DNA from 3 places in the Paenibacillus sp. FSL R10-2778 genome. Region 2 is predicted to be linked to each of the others. Evidence: predicted binding sites of a transcription regulator. Region 2 holds the regulator's gene; each other region holds the start of a gene.
The links. The regulator Rex, encoded in region 2, represses fermentation and respiration genes when NADH is low (regulators of the CRP and FNR family bind a similar motif). The targets are predictions, from matches to a motif close to TTGTGAAATATTTCACAA.
Positions count from the first base shown of each region.

Region 1: the regulator Rex is predicted to act here: its motif matches at 4,803-4,820, upstream of scfA (six-cysteine ranthipeptide SCIFF).
Region 3: the regulator Rex is predicted to act here: its motif matches at 3,141-3,158, upstream of NST40_RS29350 (formate/nitrite transporter family protein).

Region 1 covers NZ_CP151956.1:795,028-802,090, reverse strand. The annotation lists gene NST40_RS03545 (restriction endonuclease) at 1-830, opposite strand, end outside; gene NST40_RS03540 (nuclease-related domain-containing protein) at 827-1,516, opposite strand; gene NST40_RS03535 (hypothetical protein) at 1,763-2,260, opposite strand; gene NST40_RS03530 (helix-turn-helix transcriptional regulator) at 2,412-2,657, shown strand; gene scfB (thioether cross-link-forming SCIFF peptide maturase) at 3,111-4,505, opposite strand; gene scfA (six-cysteine ranthipeptide SCIFF) at 4,628-4,777, opposite strand; gene NST40_RS03515 (response regulator) at 5,341-6,123, opposite strand; gene NST40_RS03510 (histidine kinase) at 6,098-7,063, opposite strand, start outside.
Region 2 covers NZ_CP151956.1:4,723,297-4,730,359, forward strand. The annotation lists gene NST40_RS21315 (amidohydrolase) at 1-893, opposite strand, end outside; gene NST40_RS21320 (redox-sensing transcriptional repressor Rex) at 880-1,533, opposite strand; gene dinG (ATP-dependent DNA helicase DinG) at 1,664-4,525, opposite strand; gene NST40_RS21330 (hypothetical protein) at 4,652-5,293, opposite strand; gene panD (aspartate 1-decarboxylase) at 5,404-5,787, opposite strand; gene panC (pantoate--beta-alanine ligase) at 5,780-6,670, opposite strand; gene panB (3-methyl-2-oxobutanoate hydroxymethyltransferase) at 6,671-7,063, opposite strand, start outside.
Region 3 covers NZ_CP151956.1:6,543,788-6,550,850, forward strand. The annotation lists gene NST40_RS29340 (GNAT family N-acetyltransferase) at 1-459, opposite strand, end outside; gene NST40_RS29345 (MFS transporter) at 528-1,748, opposite strand; gene NST40_RS29350 (formate/nitrite transporter family protein) at 2,210-3,037, opposite strand; gene NST40_RS29355 (FAD-dependent oxidoreductase) at 4,295-5,659, opposite strand; gene NST40_RS29360 (formate--tetrahydrofolate ligase) at 5,995-7,063, opposite strand, start outside.

The DNA of each region.
Region 1 (7,063 bases), 3.0 Mb from region 2:
ACTCTTAATCCTCCGGTAAAACTACGTATTTGATTAGATCCCATACTGCCTGAACGGTGCTTTACTTCCACTATAATTCTGGGTTCTTCAAGCCCTAGACCATCTGGGGATGCAAAAATATCTCTTCCCCGGTCCGGCCCTTTGGGTGATATTCGTGTCTTGTAGCCCATTCCTCTAAGGATGCCCGCAACAAGTTCCTGCATTTGCTCCCAGTCTAACTTAGCAATCTTATCTTTGATAAATTCATTGGACTTCTCAATGACGTCTTCCTTAATTAGCTCTAATTCTTCGGCTTCTTCCTCCGTCTCAGCTTGCACAGACTCTATGGGTTGACTTGGTTGATTACCATCGGTCTGTCCGATTACCATTTGTTTGAGCAATTCCTTCTGAACATCATTCGGGATAGATATAATAGTCATTATGGAACCAAGAGTATTCCGGGCGCTTGCCGTCAAAACATCTCTAGATACAGTCCCCTCCCAATCTATTCTGCGAATATGAGGCTTATCCGTAATATAATTTGGCTTAAATTCATAATTCGACTTGATTCTTCCTATGTAATAGAGTCGCTCTTCAGGATTATATGTGATTACTTGGTCGTCTATTTTAAATTCACTTACAAAACGAAAAATCTGACCAGCAGTAATATTGATCTTACCCTCTTTATATCCAGGATACCGTACCTTCAAAAGCCTCTTCATCTCTTGCAGTGTATTTACCCCACCGATATCTCCCAATGGAGCCCAACCAATCGCTACAGCTTGCTTATCTTTAAATTCATTAATAAGATATGCCCTTTCTCCTGCTCGAACAAGCCACATACTTTTCATAGTGGACCTCCCTTTATTCTCTGTACATGAAGTTTGCGAATCTCGGAATCGGTAACATTAGCCTGAGCCAAACGATCATATATGGTTTGGACCTGCGCCGCAGAAATAGGAGGTTCAGGGGTTCCCGTTTTTAAACTAATCAGCTTCCTAGAGATAAACTCACTTAGTTCCACATCATAGACAACCAGTTCGTCCGAGTGGATTTTCCGAAGATCCGGATCAATACTGAACCGACATCTCATAGTGAATGAAATCATAGAGATAAATTTCACTGCAGCTATACCTTGTATCAGGCTCTCGATGGCCTTGATATGTCCATAGTTTTGCTTCAGTGGATTATACATCTTGTAACGGTTGCTCACTGACCATTGTTGATCCGTTCGCCCACCTTTAATTTCTCCATTGTAGTTTTTCGTCTCAATGACAAATAAGCAATACGGGGAAATAATGATATGATCAATCTGGGTGTAACCTGTTCGAGACTTGGGATTAGGAAGCATTAGATCGCTTAATGATTTACACTCCTTAGGTAACTGATCGAGTTGAATATTGATTTTATGCTCACCTAACTCTCCAATTCGTGTGGAAGCAACCTTCGGTTTCGACTTGGGAGTTTGTGCCTTACGCACTGCCTGTGGTGGCTTAGTGTCGGATTTTTTAAAGAAGGACTTTAGCGCTTTAAACATAGCAAAACCTCGTCTGATATAGATTTACAATATGTATGGTTATTCGACAATATGGGAAGATATCCCTTTATTCATATCATAAATGGAGGTCTGCCCTCTTTTGAATGAACAGCATCTAAAAAACAAAAATTTCAAATATATATAAAGAAAAAAAGACTGTCGCATTGACAGTCCGAAAATAAGATATGCGTATATCCCCTTTGGTTCCGATACCTATGTGCTTCTCCGCTACCCGCAGGGCATGTCTTAGTCCGAGAGAACTGAAGGGGCAGTAAGGGCATGTTCAAGCTGCATGCCATCCTTTAGTCCTTGAAGATATAGACGTTCATAAAGAACGGCTTGCTTCGATTGAAGCTTATCCTCCCAGTGCTCAAACTCTGGCATACGTGCAATGTCCATGGAGTCAAACAACGCTTGAAAAGCTTTGCGCTCTTCTTCAAAAACATATCTAGGTTCGGATTGATGTTCAATTTGTGCGGTCACCTCATCCAATCGACCTTGAATCGTCTGTAAAAACCATGCCGGAAAGCCCACCATATCCCCTCCAAGATAGAAACTCAAACGAAACGACACTGTATGTCCGTTTTTTTCTTGGTACATCCGATTAATCAGTTCGTCAACCTTACGACTCTGGGCCTGAACCGCTTCATTGCTGCTTAACGGAATTCCCTGCTCCAGTGATTGCTGTCCGAGTTCATTCAGCTTGCGCTTTTCCTCCTCATATTTGCACATCAGATGTTGCATTGCACCCCCACCTTCCGGGAAAAGCTATATCTGTAGACGATGTATGGAAATTTTAATGCGTTTATCGGTTTATCTCATTTTAATTCGATATCCGCATTAAAACAACACTTACCTCGCATACAATTTGGTTAAATTGTGAGGTGACGCCAAAATGAGGCATCGCAAAGAGCCCCCGGGTGACAAAAACATTATCGGGACCCGAGTTATAGCTATTCGAAAAGCTAAGCGAATGAAGCAAAAGGATTTCCTTGCCAAGTTGCAAACCTTTGGCTTGGACATTAGCCCGACCAGTTTATCGCGATTGGAAGGTCAATATAGACTTGTGCAGGATTATGAGGTGGTTGCCATTGCGAAAGCATTGGAGGTTTCTGTTGGGGAGTTGTTGGGGGAGGGTTAGTGAAGTGATAGTGGGAGATAACTCTCTGTTCTTGGAAGAGATCGTTATTTTCATTTAAATAGATACTACATAAATCTGCAAATTTTTATGCAGAATCCCTGAGGGGATTTATTATTCAGACTTAGGCACGTACCTACGACGTCCAATAAAATGGAGGACTGAGGCAATATCTGACCCTCAGCTTTTTATCCTTCGGTCCGCTTTCAGGTAACATTCATCGTGCTATGTATGTAGACATCAAATAATACATAGCTATAACAACGATATACCAACCTATCGCACGGAATTCATTCCATAGATTCAGATTAAAAGACGATCAGTAATCTGCAATTTGCAGAAACTGATCGTCTCTCTTGTCATATAGTCCTTCTTCTCCGCACAAAAAAACCGAGAAAGGCACTTTATTTAAAAGTGTCTATTTCTCGGTTATAGTTTATTCGTCCGTTACGTTAACTAGTTAGATTGCCCTTCCATCGCTCTAATGGATTCATCAACCTTCACCATCATGGAACATTCGACTCTTTTGCGGAAGACGTCACAGCTGAAGTCATAGGTTCCGACCAGGGAACCCGTCGCGTGCAGCGCATTGGCAGGACAACCGCCGCTGCAGTAGAGTTTCGCCCAGCAGTCCTTGCATTCCGGCTTCGAGTAGCAGTTGCTCTCTTGGAATTGACATTGCAGCTCTGGTTTTGTGATGCCATCCCAGAGGTTTCCCATGCTGTACTCTTCATCCCCTACGAACTGGTGACAAGGAAAAAGCTCTCCCCAAGGGGTGACGGCAAGATATTCCGTCCCTGAACCACAGCCAGTGATTCTCTTCTGGATGCAAGGTCCTTCTGAGAGGTCAAGCATGTAGTGATAAAAGGTAAACCCCTTGCCTTGTTCACCGCGCCCGATCATTTCCTTGGCGAGAATTTCGTACTGGTTATATATCTCCGGCAGGTCCTCCTCGGTAAGTGCATAGGGCTCCTTTGGATCACAGATGACCGGTTCCATCGAGATTTTGTCAAAACCAAGATCTGCGATATGAAATATATCATTGGTGAAATCGACATTGTTACGAGTGTAAGTTCCCCGTACATAGTACTCTTGGTCTCCGCGCTTACGAACGAATTCCTGGAACTTCGGAAGAATATGATCGTAGCTGCCTTTTCCGTTAACCGTTTGGCGAAGCCGGTCATGAACCTCTTTTCTTCCATCCAGGCTTAATACGACATTGTACATTTCCTGATTTAAAAACTCGGTGACCTCATCGTTCAGCAGCATCCCGTTCGTCGTGAAGGTGAAGCGGAACTTCTTTTTGTATTCTTGTTCTTTGCTTCTTGCATAAGCTACGATCTGTTTAACCACTTTCCAAGCCAAGAGCGGTTCCCCGCCGAAAAAGTCGATGTCAAGATTACGATGATGACCCGAATTTTCAAGCAGGTAATCGATAGCTTTTTGTCCAACCTCATAGCTCATGATTGCCCTATCTCCGTTGTATTTCCCTTGGCTAGCGAAGCAATAATCGCATGACAAATTACAGGTATGCGCAACATTGAGGCAGAGTGCCTTGACATAAGTTTTCCGTTTTTTTAAATCGAGCGAGAGGTTCTCATACTCATCTTTTGTAAAAAGCTGTCCATCATTTATAAGCTCCTCGATATCCGCGATGGTTTCTCGAATGTCGCTCTCGGAAATGCTGGAATCATCTTTATATTTATCCAACATTGTTGTCACGATTTGATCGACAGAAGTTTTCTCATAATCCGCTATAATTTCATATGCTAGGTCATCAACAACATGCACCGAGCCACTATAGGTATCGAGCACGATATTGTATCCGTTTAGTTTATATTGATGAATCATACTTACTAATCAAGCTCCTTTTGCACACAAGTAGAAACGGCTTCGCCATCCTTTAGGGATAGTATCCATTTCTTAAAAATAGCCGCCCATCAGCAGAGCAATGGGCGGTAAAATTCCGAATCCTATCTGTTCATTGCATTTTCACACTTTTGGTTTGCAACGCCGCAGGAAGTTTTACAAGCGGACTGGCAAGAGGTCTGGCATGCGCCGCATCCGCCGTGTTTTGCGGTATCCATCAGTTTGCGGGTGCTCAGGGTTACGATTCTTTTCACGATAAATGACTCCTTCTGTAATTTCTTGTGATCACTTTCACTTAATTTCCATGGAACATCGTAGCAACATCACGCAAGTACGTCTATGATGCCCGTCACCTAACAGAGTAGAGAGGGCTTAAACATAAGTATCAACGTTAATTTTCGTGCAATCGTTCATGCTTGTGATCGTAGGATACGGTAGCCGGAACCAGAGTCAGGGCAATACTAAAAAAGTGAAACAAAAAAGAGACGGCAATGATGCCATCTCTTTAACAACATTTTTTCTCATACTTGTCCGTAAAGTCCAATAAATATAAGGATCTCATAGCACTGTATCCTTCCTTACCAGTAGAGCGACACTCTCCACATGCGTGGGTAGACAGTGTGAACAAACTTATATGAGGAGCCTAAGACACTCTTGACAGTTTATCTGCTCTTGACGCCTTAGTTCATAAAAATATTGCACAATTGGATGCTTTAACTTCATCTTCTCGCTCATGTTTAAAATCCAACCGTATTGATAGAAGGCGGCTCCGAGCATAGCATCTATGGCGTGCTGCAGAGGGACGAGAATGGCCCTCCTATCCATAACCGAACGGATGCTTTTTGTACTCTAAGGGGCTTGAACCGACTCTATTTTTGAACACACGACTAAAATAGTACTGGCTCTTATACCCTACCTTCACGGCCAGATCCCCGATTTTGATATTCGGCATTACGTCATCCAGAATCTCCTTCGCCTTCGATATCCGAAGCTCGGTGACATAGTCAAGGAATGAAGCACCGATTTCTTGCTTCATACGCTTGCTAAGATAGGTTTGGTTGATATGAAATAGTGCTGCTACTCGAGTAATAGACAGCTCCGGATCCTGATAATGACTGTCAATATACTCGGTCACTTTTTGGATAAGCACTGTTCCATCCCCTGTATACCCGGGAAGCTCCCGCTCCTTATCCACCCTGTCTTCATGTGAATGCAAAGGATATTTTACCTGAAGATGCTCATCGATCCGATGAAGCAGCTTGTTCAGATCACTCTTCGGCACAGGTTTCAATACATAATCGAATGCTTGCAGTTGCACGGCTTGACGCGCATATTCAAAGTTATCGTACCCGCTGATGATGACAACCAGAACCGACGGGCAGCGTTCGCGCAATATGTTCATCAGATCGAGCCCATTCATATTCGGCATGTTGATGTCCACAAGACATACATGTGGTGGGGCTTCCTCCACCATATTCAATGCTTCGTTTGCACTTTTCGCTTCTCCTGCAACCTCAAAAAGATACGGACTCTCCTCAATGTATTGTCGCAAGCCTTTGCGAATGATCGTTTCATCATCGACGATGACAATCTTCCACATCTTCATTCCACTCCCCGTCCAAAGGTATTCGAATGACCATAACGGTAATGCCATCATCGCTCTTCACTGCAAGGCCATATGGCACTCCGTAAGCTAGTCGAATGCGATGGTTTACACTGTATAGCCCAAAGCCTGTGGCAGAACGATCATATGTATCATCAAGAAGGGCTTGATTTATCTGCTCAAGCTTCTCTTCCGGAATCATAACCCCATTATTTTCAACCTTAATGACCAAGTAATCGGCCTGTTTATATGCTGTAATCGAAATTTTGCACTTTTGATCCCCAAGTGGCTTAATCCCGTGATAAATCGCATTTTCCACCAAAGGCTGCAGCATGAAGCGAACGACTTGGCACTGAGCAAGCTTTTCATCATATCGAAGCTCGTAGTCCAGAATCTCCTCATATCGCACACCTTGAATATGAAGATAACTCTCGACATGGTACAACTCCTGATCAAGAAGAATGTAGGGACTGCCTGTGCCAAGCCCTAATCGGAAATACGCGCTAAGCGCTTCCACCATCTCCACCACATTGTCTGCTCCATGTTCCGTTGCCATCCACTGGATCGTATCCAATGTGTTGTATAAAAAGTGCGGCTTGATCTGCTCATGAATCAGTCTGAGTTCCATCTCCTTTCGGTCCTGCTCCACAGCGTATAATTGAACAAGCATGTCATTGAAGCTTCGTCCAAGATCGCCGATCTCATCCGAGCGCGTAACATCTGCTCGTATGGTTTGGTTGCCGTTCTGCACATTTTCCATTACCTGGCGAAGCGACTGAATTGGACGAATAATGGAAGAAGCAAGCAGCACCAGAAAGACGATAAACGCACTACCGATAAGAACGCCTACCAGCAATGCAGTCCGCTGGGTTTTGATCACCGCTAACGCTAGACTTGAATTCGGTACTTTGAGTACTAACTTCCAGCCTTCCACATT
Region 2 (7,063 bases):
GACACCTTCACACCAGCTTTTAGAAGATCAGTAACCCGAGCCACTCCGCTAGCCAACTTCAAATTACTGCCCGGATTATGAGATACACCCACATTATGGCGAGCCAAGATCTCAATCTCTTCATCATTTAAATGAACACCATGTGCAACTATCGAGGGACGTGTGAACATGCCAAGCTTCTCTAAGTGAGCTACAGGACGCAACCCGTAATCCGCCACATTTTGTTCCACTTCACGTTTCGTTTCGGACATATGCGTATGCATCGGTAAATCCAGATCATGCGCTGCCTGCACGAACTTAACCAGGAAGTCCGGAGGGCAAGTATAAGGGGCGTGCGGCGAGATCATAGTAGTAATTCTGCCTTCAGCCTTTCCATGCCAGTTACGGGCAAAAGAAATCGCTTCCGCAAGCTTGTGATTCTGTACATCCTCTGGACATAACCCGATCACACCACGCATCAATACGGAACGGATACCTGATAACTCAGCTACCTCGGCTACTCGGTCCATATGATCATACATATCGAGGAAGGTCGTAGTTCCACCCTTCAGCATTTCCAATACAGATAAGGAGGTTCCCCAGTATACATCATCACCGGTGAACTTTTCCTCCATTGGCCACATCTTCTCCTGAAGCCACACTTGTAGCGCTAAATCATCTCCATATCCACGCAGCAAAGACATCGCCGCATGACCATGTGTGTTTACAAGTCCAGGCATGAACAGCAGACGGCTGCCATCAACCACTTGCACTCCAGCTTCCATCTGAGGCTCTTCTTTTCCTATGTAAGTGATTAAATCATCTTCAATAGTCATATATCCACTCAGAACCGGCTCATCCGTTCCCGGAGTCAGAAAATACCCGCCCTTAATTATCGTTTTATTGTTGTTCATGTTCGCTTTCTTCCTTTCCATCCCGCAAGTAATAAGCAAGACTTTGCAGATCAGTTGTAAAATCAGCTGCATGCACCCGGATATTCGGTGGTGTCTTCAGAATCACAGGGGCAAAGTTCAAAATCGCTTCAATCCCAGAAGAAATGAGAATATCTGCTACATTTTGAGCTTCTGAATCAGGTACGGTAATAATGGCAATGCGAATACCTTGCTCACGAATCGTGCTGCCTAGTTCATCCATCGGTTGCACAGTAAGGGAGTTGATCTTACGTCCAACCTTAGGAGCGTACGAATCAAATATAGCCGTGATTTTCATAGTATCTTTAAGATATGCATTGTAATTAGACAAGGCATGTCCGAGATTACCTGCTCCAACTAAAGCTACATTAAGCTGTTGATCCAGCTTCAGGATATGACGGATTTTCTCAATAAGATACGTTACATCATAGCCGATACCTTTTCTGCCGAAGTCACCAAAATATGCTAAATCCTTACGAATCTGTGCGGGATTAAGATCAAGCTTTTGTCCAAGTTCCTGAGAGGAAACTGTTAATATTTCGCGATTCTGGAGATCATTCAAAAAACGCAAGTACACAGGCAGTCTGCGAACAACGGCTTCTGATATTTTATCCGATTTCATATTTTTCCTCCTAAAAATAGTAATGTTCTTGTGAAAATCCATATTCAAACGTCTACCTCTCCTTATTAAGGACGGTACTGTAACACACCGCCCTTAAGGATAAGGAGGAGCTAAACTGAAGACGAGCGTTTTAAGAAGCGCCGCCATCCTCTAGCCATTCCGCTATGCGAGGGACCATTTGATCAGTAAGCATATGCTCCATTTTGGGACCAGGCAATGAATAAAGGAAATACTTCCCGTAATGAGATTCAATAACCCTTGTATCATAAACAATAACTATTCCGCGATCCTGCGCCGTGCGAACCAGTCTTCCGAATCCCTGCTTAAAACGAATAACCGCTTGAGGAACAGATAATTTCATGAACGGATTCTTCTTCTGGGCCTGTAATAACTCCGACTTCGCTTCCGCCAACGGGTGATTCGGCGGTTGAAACGGAAGTCTCACGATGGCCAGGCAAGTCAGTGCTTCACCTGGAATATCTACACCTTCCCAGAAGCTGCTCGTCCCCAGCAATACGGATGCTGCACTGTCCTGAAAGCGGCGGATCAGCTTGCTCCGGCTGCCACCTTCCACGCCTTGACCAAGCACCGTAATCTCTTGTGAGGCTAAAGCCTCTTTAAGCGGATCATATACCTGACGCAGCATTTTATAAGAAGTAAACAGAACCAGCATCCGCCCACGTGTTGTTTTAGCAGCTTCCGATAATGACTGTACGAGTGTATCGACAAATCGAGCATCGCCCACACTGCCCTTCACACTAGGAAAATCACGCGGTATAACTAACAGTGCCTGCTCGCGATACTTAAAGGGAGAAGGAAGAAGTGAGGTCATTAGACGTCCTTCTTCCGCAGCTTCGTTAAGTCCGAGATTATCAATCATAAATTGAAAAGATTTATCTACAGACAGCGTCGCCGAGGTAAGCACGATGCTTTTTTTCTTATCGAAGAACAACTCTTTAAGCTGGCTGCTAACATCCACAGGGACAGCATACATCTGCAGTGATTTGCTGCGGTAATTCCCATTTGCCTCCAGCCAATATACTACATTATCGTCATTCAGCCCCATAAAGAATCTTACTTGCTCACGGATGGAAGCCAAATCCTTAAATAAACCGCTAATATCAGTAACAAGACTGTCTGCTGAGGATTGGCTTTCCTGGTCGCGCATCTCGTTAAGCATTTTATCACCCTTACGGATGATGTCGCTTAACGTCAGATTCATAGTGTTCTCTAGTGCAACCAATTCATCCCAATCCTTCGGCTTACGGGCGGGAATCAAACGCATAACCAGTTGTCCCGCTTCCCCTGCCCCTGCATCACTGCGTTCCGGCAAAAGGCTGAACAGCTTGTCGCTGAGTGCATCCCAGGTTTCTTTGACGGTAAGCAGATCCGGGTAGATCCGATCGATGACTCCGCTCCATTCTGAAGCCTCTTCACTGCCTGACGACTGTAATATCTGGCGCAGAGCAGGAAGCTGTCCGTTTCGGCTATCTTTATACAGCCGCGATAATGTGTGTGCCACAGTGAAATGCTTCATATGCATGCCAAGATGTTTACCAGCCACATCTTCTAAATGATGTGCTTCATCAATGACAAGATGCTCGTAAGCCGGAAGCAGCTGGTGCCCAGCCTTAACATCTGCGAATAGCTTGGAGTGGTTCGTAATAACCACGTCAGCAATCCCAGCTTCATGCTTGGCCCTATGATAATAACATTTGCGGAACCAAGGACAAGAACGGCCCAGACAGGAATCGGTATCGCTTGCCACCGTCTCCCAGAAATCACCGCCCCGGCCGCTTAAATTCAGCTCTTCATCATCCCCTGATTCACTTTGAGTGAGCCATACAATCATCTGAGCGGCAGTAAGCGCATCTTCCCTTGGGCTTATAAAGTCCTTTTTATTAATTTTATGCTCAAACTTACGCAGACACAAATAATGCCCTCTTCCCTTAAAAATAGCAGCTTTAAACGGAAAAGGAACTACCTGCGTTAACAAAGGGATATCCCGCTCGCGCAATTGGTCCTGCAGATTAATGGTATGAGTGCTGACCATGACTTTTTCATTGGTGCGAACGCTTTGATAAATGGCAGGCAACAAATAACCGAGCGATTTACCGGTTCCTGTGCCCGCTTCGATCAGTAGGTGTTTGTCTTCGGCAAGTGCCGTCATCACCTCATTGATCATAATATCCTGAGCTTCCCGGCTTTCATACTGCGGTAATGTGTCTTTAAGTCGTTTGGTTACTTCGTCCATATAATCAGTAAAAGATAAATTCGCTAGCGGATTCTCAGCATGCTCATCTCTAGGTGGCGCTAACTCCGTCCAATCTCCTACTGCAAGCGCTAATTGACGATAGAAAGTCAGATCACCTTCGGGCTGTAGCGTCTCCGCTTCCCGCTCTCGCAGCAGACCATCAAAGTACCAGCCCAGATCACTATCCTCTTCGGTAAACAGCTCACAGAGTCTCTGGATCGTAAGCAGCGGCAGCTCGTAGAGCTCCTCAAGACATTTCAACAGCACTAAAGCAGTCGCAAGTGCATCACTATCTGCCTGATGCGGATGATCATGTGTCACTCCAAAATGAGCACTGACAGAGCTTAGTTGATAAGATGTGAGCGAAGGAAAGCAAATTTTCAGAAAATCAATCGTATCCAAAATCCGCCCTTGAAATGGCAAATAACCACAACGATCTAAAGCATTTTGTAAAAAATGGAAGTCGAAAGCGACATTATGCCCTACAAGCACAACATCATCCAAGAGCGGAACAAGCTCCATCATCATCTCATCCAGCTCAGGCGCATCCTTAACATCATCATCGGTAATCCCCGTCAGACCTGTTATAAAAGGAGGAATCGGCGTTCCGGGCTTGACATAGGAACCATATACCCGGGAGATGGACCGGTCTTCTTCTATAATTGCAAGGCCAACCTGGATAATTTCACCCACGGATTGGGTTCCTGTTGTTTCAAAATCAAGCACGGCAAATTTCATTATAATTCTATTCCCTTTCAATTGAGACTCTTAATCAGCATAACAGAAGTTGCGAAAAAAGGCGATGCACACCACTGGTTCAGGGGATGCATCGCTTGAATGGAAATTTCCAAAACCGTTATTCTTTTACAAAAGGGAAACCAGCTGATTTCCAAAATGCAGCTTCCCTCCACGACGGCGGCATACCTCTAAGTTAACGTTTGGTTCCGGAAGCGCAGGGTCATGCTGCAAAGCAAGATCAAACAATTCCTGCGCTTCATTGAAACGTTCCTGTGAGGCTCGTATGCACCCTAAAGCATTATAAACCATGGCTTTCAGCTTGGTTTCCCGTATCAAGCCCAGCATATGGTTCAGATGACTCCAAGCGGCCTCACCGTCACCTTCCTGCAGATAAGAGATGGCTAAATATAATCGAGCAGCCAAGCTATCCGGGTATTGCGCAATAACTTCTTTAAACTGATCAATACACTTTCCATACATCAGCAGCTTATAATACCCCTGACCTCTTACAAAGGAATCCATACACAGCTCTGGTGCTTCCTGTTCCGGCACTTCCTCTTCGACCACTGCTGTAAAATCCGCACTTTCGCGAAAGGAACTAAGCTTCTCAGCAAAAGCGAGCCATTCATCCATCACTTTGTCGCTCAGTCTATGCAGCATATTATAATTGCATAAAAGCTCGTTCCGGCGGGCACCCTCCGCTGTAGGGTAATCTGTTACGATCTCCTGAAGCACCTTGTTCATTTCAGCAAACAAATGTTGAAACATGGGCGATCCCCCTTACTGAAGATGAAATCAGTTCAGCTTGCCTGACTTCATTTTCTGCGAGATCGAGGTCTTTCATCCCTGCCATTCATTACATGGCGTAAGTCCATACATTATGCGATTGTAGCATGCAATTCATGATCAGCCAGCTTCACTGGTTTGTTATTCTCATCCACGAATACCACCGTTGGCTTATGTGACTCCAGTTCTTCTGAGGACAACATCGCATAGGAAATGATAATTACTGTATCGCCCGGCTGAACAAGACGAGCTGCGGCACCATTAAGACAGATCACTCCGCTTCCACGCGGTCCAGGGATTACATAGGTTTCCAGTCGCGAACCATTGTTGTTATCCACAATTTGAACTTTTTCATTCTCAAGAATGTCCGCGGCTTCCATCAAGCTCTCATCAATGGTAATACTGCCCACATAGTTCAAATTCGCTTCCGTTACTGTTGCGCGGTGAATTTTGGATTTCATCATATGTCTAAACAAGTGCAGCAACCTCCTTTGGAATAAATACATTATTATCAATCAAGCGTGTTCTGCCAAACTTCACGGCGAGCGCTATAATAATTTCCCCATCCACTTCTGATAAAAGAGCTTCATCCTCTAATCCTTCAAGATCCGGGAATGTTAAGATCTCCGCGTAATCAATCAACGCTAAAGGGGAGCTGGAAATAACCGATGTCAACAATTCCCGCACTTCAGCAACGGTTGTTACTTTTCCTTCTTCAATGGACTGACGCGCTTCACGTAAGGAACGAGATAACACCAATGCCTGACTACGCTCCTCTGGAGACAAGAATACGTTACGTGAGCTGAGTGCAAGTCCATCCCCTTCACGAACGATCGGACAAGGAATAATTTCGACATTCATATTAAGATCGGACACCATTCGACGAAGCACAGCAACTTGTTGAGCATCCTTCAGCCCAAAGAAAGCATAATCCGGCTGTACGACATTGAAGAATTTATTAACTACTGTGGTTACACCATCAAAATGCCCAGGGCGGGAAGCCCCACAAAGCCGGGTAGTAAGCTCCGATACCGAGACCGTAGTCCGAGTAGGCTGCGGATACATTTCTTCCACACTGGGGATAAATACAATATCTACTCCCTCACGTTCAGCGAGTTCCAAATCACGACGCTCATCACGCGGATAGGAATCATAATCCTCGTTTGGCCCGAATTGCAAAGGATTCACAAAAATGCTCATTACCACTGTGTTGCTCATTTCTCCAGCCCGGCGAAGCAGACTGGCATGTCCGTCATGCAAGTATCCCATCGTAGGAACGAACCCAATCGGGGCGTGCCCACCTTGTCTCATATACTCCAAAGCTTCGCGCAGCTGCTCCATGCTTCTGACGACTCTCATTTATTTCCCTTCCTTTCTTGCAGCGCCATATAAAGATTCCAAAACCGTTTCATCTGCATTAAAAACGTGACGTTCATCTGGGAAGGAACGTTCCTTTACTTCCTTCACATATTGGCTGATGCCCTCACGAATTACATTACCCACATCCGCATAGGTTTTGACAAAACGTTTCTCACGGTAAGGTGAGGCATACCGCAGCAAATCATGGAAAACCAATACCTGTCCATCACAGTAACGGCCTGCACCGATCCCAATGGTTGGGATGCTAAGCGCTTCAGAGATCGCTTGGGCTACTTCTTCCGTTACCAGCTCCAGAACGATTGCAAAAGCACCTGCGGCCTCAAGCGCCTTAGCTTCATCCATCAGGCGTTGCGCATCTTTGGCATCTTTGCC
Region 3 (7,063 bases), 1.8 Mb from region 2:
GCCGCCAAGATAAAACTCCTCCCGCAGACGCCCCTCTTCCACAAAACCGCATTCCCGGTAAAAAGAAATCGCTGATTCATTGCAGGATAATACACGCAGGCGAAGCTTACGAATAGCATGCGCCGCAGCATGTCCCTTAATGGCTTCCATGAGCTGCCGGCCGATGCCTAAACGTTGATAGTTCGGATGAACAGCAATATTAACCTCGCACACATGCCGGTTGCTCTCCATTCTACTAGGGCAGCCAAACCCGACATATCCACATAGCTTGTCATCTTGCAGCGCGACGAGCTGTGAGCCCGGGGGAGCATTCAGTAAGAAATCTTCTTGTGAGCGCCACAACATAGGTCCCGGGCTAGTGTCCTCTGTCCAAATCAGATGGTCCAGATCAATCAGTTCTCGCACGTCTTTAATCTCTGAGGGTCTAATAGTTAACCTTGCCTTGTTGATTTGTTTCATAAGATGTACACCCCTTGCCTTGCACCTCTATAGAATTCACAGCAGATGTTGGAATCCACTGTGTATAGTTATCCTACGGACCGCTCTAACGAATGGCCTTTACGATTGACTAAAGCATGGATGACGAAAAACCCTACCGACAGCAGCGCCATCGCACAGGCCAGCCAGGCTGTTGGTGCCAAACCACCGCTATCATACAGTCTGCCCATGAAGTAAGGGCCAATGACTCTCCCGACTGCACCAATCCCTCCGCTTAGTCCCAAATAAAACGGTGCGCTGCGCCCCGCATGATCCGAGATAAAGGATGGCATCGCTGGAGAAATCAGCATTTCTCCCAGTGTAGCAAGCACCATCCCAAGCACTAAGCCAGGATAATTAGGCATCCACAAAAGAAACGCATAGCCACCCAAATAAAACAGGGCACTTGCAGTCATTTGCGCCGTTGAGGTAGACGCGAACCAGCGCTTAATCATTGTTACCAATGGCTGAGCTGCAAAAATCAAAATACCGTTCAGTGTCCAGAGAAAACCATAAGTTTTCTTAGGCCAGCCCTCTGAAATAATGAACGGAGATACCCCTGTATTCCAGATAGAGTTACCGAGAAGCAGGAACAAAGAACCGATCCCCATATAAAGATAAATACGAGTATGCCCCATTAGCTTCCACGTGGATTGTTTCTCTGGTTCATTCTTCTGATGCCCCATTACCTCATGCGCAGGTTCTCCACCGATTTTCTTCAGATATATAAAAAAGAAACCCGCAAATACCGCCGAGGTTACACCATTCATTACAAAGCTTAGCATATAGGAAATATCGGCCAAAAAACCACTTAATGCCGTCCCCAGTGCTACACCAATATTATTGGCGACATAAATAACATTAAACAGCTCACCACGCTGCTTCGTGAAACGAAAGCCGATAAATGCCTGAATGGCAGGTAATGATAAGGAATTAAATAATCCCACTAGTCCCATTGCAACCATAAATAACGTCCAGTTGTTACTAGCTGCCGGCAAGGTGAACAGTGCCAAAGCATTCATGGCGAGCGCTCCGACAATCAGCCGGTTCACGCCTACCTTATGATAGAGTGAGCCCCCGAGTAGTTGACCCACGATCCCACCAACCGATTGAATAAGAATCACCAGTCCAGCATCTGACATGCTGCGTCCAAGCTCATCAAATACATACATCGTAACGAGCGGCCACATCAGCGCACTACCTGTTGCGTTAATTAGGCTGGCAATGAGAAATATTTTCACTTCTTTTGGATATGCCTGTAAAAACTTCATAAGTAGTGTACATCCCCTGTTATATATGTGTCATTAATTCATCCAGTATCATCCCAAAACAGGGCTATGAGCAAGCATACACATTGACGTTTTATCGTGATAAAGTGCGCATGAAATCTAGAGGATAAAACGCACATATCGCATGAAATATTCCGTCTCCCTTGGGGTTCACGTCCGCAGTCCTCCCTAGTTCTAATATCTATTCTTATTTTAAAGCCGTGGCTGTCGTCCGTAAAGCAAACTAAACAAGAAGAAACTGATTCGCTTTTAGAAAGACGGGGTAATAGAGCCTAGAAACACTCCCCCTTCAAAATTCGCCGTGATCCGATTTCGTTCCCCCGAGCGCGGATATATCACGGCGGATTTTTTTTGTGTCTACATAACAAAAAGCACCCCTAAAACATTAACGCCACCAATAAGGCAGACCTTGAATGTTCTATGGAGTGCTCTATAAGACGAGCTTAAGCGTGTTTCTTGACACTGCTGCCGGACATGCTATCTACGGATTGAATAGCCGTAGGTGCTTTACGCAAGTATGCCATCCAATAGGCAGCTGCGACAAATATTGCCCCACCCGTTAGATTGCCGAGCCAGACGGGAACAAAGTTAGTGAAGTATTGCCCCCATGAATAATAACCTTCAAAAATAGCTGCTGGAATTAGGAACATGTTAGCTACAACGTGCTGGAATCCGATCGCAACAAAGGCCATCGTTGGAAACCAAATACCAAGGATTTTGCCGCTGAAGTTATCTGCTCCATAGGAGAGCCATACGGCCAGCGCAACGAGCCAGTTACAGCCGATACCCGAAACAAATGCCGGAAAGAATTCTGCATCGATTTTATGACCAGCCATATCCACCAATTTTTCTAAATACACACCCTCTGAAGTTAAACCCACCACATGACCGAAGAAATAAGCTACAAATAATGCCCCTGCCAGATTACTAATCGTAATGAGCAAAAGATTCTTCACAACTTCCCAGAAAGAAATCTTCTTAGCCATAAAAGCGAGCGGCACGGCCATCATATTCCCTGTCAGCAGTTCTCCACCTGCAAGGAGTACCATGATCAGCCCAACGGGGAAGACTGCGGCTCCGATAAAGTTAGCAATGGAACCCCATTCCTGTGGTGCGCCAGCAATGACGCGAATATCTAATAAAAACCCGAGCGCAATAAACGCTCCTCCCAAAAAGCCCAGAATAAGTACGGTACTTAGCGGATTATGAGCTTTTTTTATGCCGTTCTCTACAGTTACTTCGGCAATTTGCTGCGGTTTGCTATAAGCCATGGTTCCTATCCCCTTCATCTATTTACTTCAAATTTGTTCCTTTATGACCATTGTAGCGTGTCGTAAAACACATTAACGTGATAATTATCACTTTGAGAAAACTAAGTGAAAGTTTTCACTGACATGTCAAATTTACTGCGACCTGTGCACAAATAGAAGTTTGTGTATGACCGGCTAAGCCAGCATATCTTGTTTCGTTGGATTACATTTGAGCGTACGCAGCAGCTATCGGACTCAATTGACTCTAATCGTAACTTTCGAGCACATTTGGCCCACAACCGGACATCGGACTCAGATGACCCTATTCGTAGCTTTCGAGCACATTTGGCCCACAACCGGACATCGGACTCAGATGACCCTATTCGTAGCTTTCGAGCACATTTGGCTTGCTATCGGACCCCATTGTCGCTATTGGCACGAAAAACACTCTATTTGTACCTCATTCTATGTAATAGCTGCATTGGAGTCCGAAACCAGACTCAAAAAGTGATTAATTGCTAAATAGCGGCTTCTGAGTCCGAAAGCTTCTGCGGAGGGTGAAAACTCAGCACAATCGGACTCAGTTGACCCTATTCGTAGCTTTCGAGCACATTTGGCTTGCTATCGGACCCCATTGTCGCTATTGGCACGAAAAACACACTAGTTGCACCTCATTCTATGTAATAGCTGCACTGGAGCCCGAAACCACGCTCAAACGGCGATTATTTGCTTATTAGCGGCTTCTGAGTCCGAAAGCTTCTGCGGGGGGCGATGACTCAGCATGATCGGACTCAGTTGACCCTATTCGTAGCTTTCGAGCACATTTGGCTTGCTATCGGACCCCATTGTCGCTATTGGCACGAAAAACACACTAGTTGCACCTCATTCTATGTAATAGCTGCACTGGAGCCCGAAACCACGCTCAAACGGCGATTATTTGCTTATTAGCGGCTTCTGAGTCCGAAAGCTTCTGCGGGGGGCGATGACTCAGCATGATCGGACTCAGTTGACCTTATACAGAGCTCCTGAGTCCGAAAGCTTCTGCAGAAGGTGATGACTCAGCACGATCGGACACAGTTGACCCTAGTCGTAACTTTCGAGCACATTTGGCTCGCTACCATCACCGAAGCCATTGGATTGCACCTACCCATGCAGCTAATCATTCTGCACCTAACAAAAAAAAGCAGTGACCCTCCTGTTACAGGAGGATCGCTGCTTCTCAAGCTTTATAAGGTTGTCTTTTTCGTCGATAAATCACTCAGAAACAATCTTTTCTTTTTAAACCGTTACAGCCTCTTTGCTTGGTACTGTTGTCGGCAGCGCTTGAAGACCTACTGTATTCAGAAAGTTCCAAGGTTTGTTGTAATGCGGTTGGAAGAAGAAGTCGATAAAGGCTAGTTGGTCAATTGTCATTTGATTTTGAATACATACAGACACTGTGTTGATCGATTGCGTCAGATCCATCTTGGACATAATTTGAGCCCCGAGAATACGGCGTGTGGCGCGATCAAACACTACTTTTAACTGAACCTGCTCAAAGGTGGGCATAAATTCTGGACGGTAGTTATCAATAATCATGGCGGTTTCTACGTCCATTCCTTCAGCCTTAGCTCCTTCTTCAGTAAGCCCTGTTGCAGCGATATTGTCTTCATAAATCTTAATGCCCGAAGTCCCTTGTGTACCCATATAAGGAATGGTCTCTGTTACCAAGTTGCGCGCAACTAAGGTTCCCATCCGAACGGCATTGGTTGCCAGTGGGATATAGGCGTGTTTGCCTGTAGGGTTGTAGTGAATTGCACAGCTGTCGCCAGCGGCATATACATCCGGGCAGCTAGTCTGCATATAGTTATTGACTACAATGGCACCATTAGGCAGCATATCGACTTGACCTTTTAAGAGTTCAGTATTAGGACGGAAACCAATGCAGAGAATGACCAGATCTGTCTCATGCTCCCCTTTGCTTGTAATAACCTTTGTTACCTTACCGTCTTTGCCTGCAAAAGAGCTAACCTTCTCATTCAGTGCCAATTTAATCCCATGATCCTGAAAAGATTGTTCGATCGGTGCAGTAAATTCTTGATCCAGGTATTTACTCAGAATGCGATCTTCACCATCAATTAGTGTAACTTGCTTGCCATTCATTTGAAAAGCTTCCACCAGTTCTACGCCGATATATCCAGCGCCGACGACGGTGATTTTATTTGCTTGTTTAGCTTTTTCTATAATAGTGTTGGAATGATCATAGTTCTTGGAAAGTAAAATCCCCTCGAGTTCAAATCCTTCAAGCTTCGGTACAATCGGCCATGAACCTGTAGTCATAATCAGCTTATCGTAGGTATCAGCGAACTCGTGGCCTGTCTCCAGATTGCGTACACGCAATGTTTTGGACTTCGTATCCACTGCAGTTACTTCATGACGCATATTGGTCTTTACGCCAAGCTCTGCAAGCTTTTCTGGTGAAGAATAGAATAGCCCCTCTGGGTCTTTTACCACTCCACCTACATACAAGGCAATCCCACAGGATAAGAAGGAAATATTATCATTACGCTCATATACAGTAATCTCGGCATCCGGGTAAAGTTGAGCAGTATTCACAATTGCGGCGGTTCCGGCATGGGTACATCCAATGACAGCTACTTTCATTATTTCTTCCTCCTTCAAATGGACAAACGGGTTATATATTTGACTTGCATGACCGATCAATGATGGAATCTGATCAACAATGGGTTAGTTGTGATTTATTTCACTTTATAAACTGATTATATTGTGATATTTATCACATTACAAGTCTTTTTTACCTATATCCTCATATTGTTCACAATTTTAAGTTTTTTTCCGCCACTGCTGCCGAATGCGACTCCGTTAGCTTTGCCACGTGGGAGGTACATTATGATCCGCATTTGCAGGAATCCAAAGGAAGCATAAAAAAAGGCCTCCCCTCTAATACCAACAAGGAGAAGCCTTTGATTAAAACACTTTTACACCAAACCGTGAATCTCTCCGTCCTCATCCATCCATAGCCCCTCAGCGGCTGGCTTAGCTGGCAGACCTGGCATCGTAACGATATTGCCTGTAATAACTACCGCAAAACCTGCACCAAGCGAAAGGGTAATATCTCGGACACCAATCGTAAAGCCTTCCGGTGCTCCGAGGAGTCTAGGCTGGTCGGAGAAGGAATAAGGCGTCTTCGCCAAACATACTTGAAGATCATTTAGCCCAAGCCGCTCGATAACCGCCAGACTCCGCTTAGCCGCCGGGGAAAAGTTCACTTCTGCCCCGCGGTAGATCTCACGGACAATTTTGTTGATTTTGGATGAAATGTCGAGATCCTTCTCATACAGAGGAGCAAACTGGCTCGGGCCACTATTGTCCAAGAGCTTGTTCAGTTCAGAAGCCAGCTCCTGTCCACCTGCACTACCTTCCGCCCATACTTTTGAGATCGCGGCTGGCACGTTTAAATTGCGGCAGGCCTCCAATACATCATTAATCTCGCCCTCACTGTCCCCTTCAAAATGATTTATGGCAACTAAAACAGGGACTCCAAATTTACCGAGATTCTCTACATGACGTTCTAAGTTCACCAATCCCGCGCGAAGCGCCGTCCGATTCTCGGTTAGAAGCTCACCTTTAGGCACACCACCGTTATATTTTAAGGACTTAACAGTTACGACAAGAACAGCAGCAGAAGGGTTTAACCCGGCCTGTTGGCATTTGATATCCATGAATTTCTCTGCACCAAGATCCGCTCCGAAGCCTGCTTCGGTGACCACAACATCTCCCAGCTTAAGGGCATAACGAGTGCCAATAACACTGCTGCAGCCATGAGCGATATTCGCAAACGGCCCCCCGTGTACAATAACAGGCGTACCTTCCAGAGTCTGTACCAAGTTTGGCTTAACTGCTTCCTTAAGCAGCGCTGTCATCGCTTCAACGGCCCCGATTTGCTCGGCTGTTACCGGTTGTCCCTCTTGGTCATATCCAATCAGAATACGGTTTAAACGCTTCTTGAGATCAATAAGGTTATCGCATAAGCATAACACAGCCATA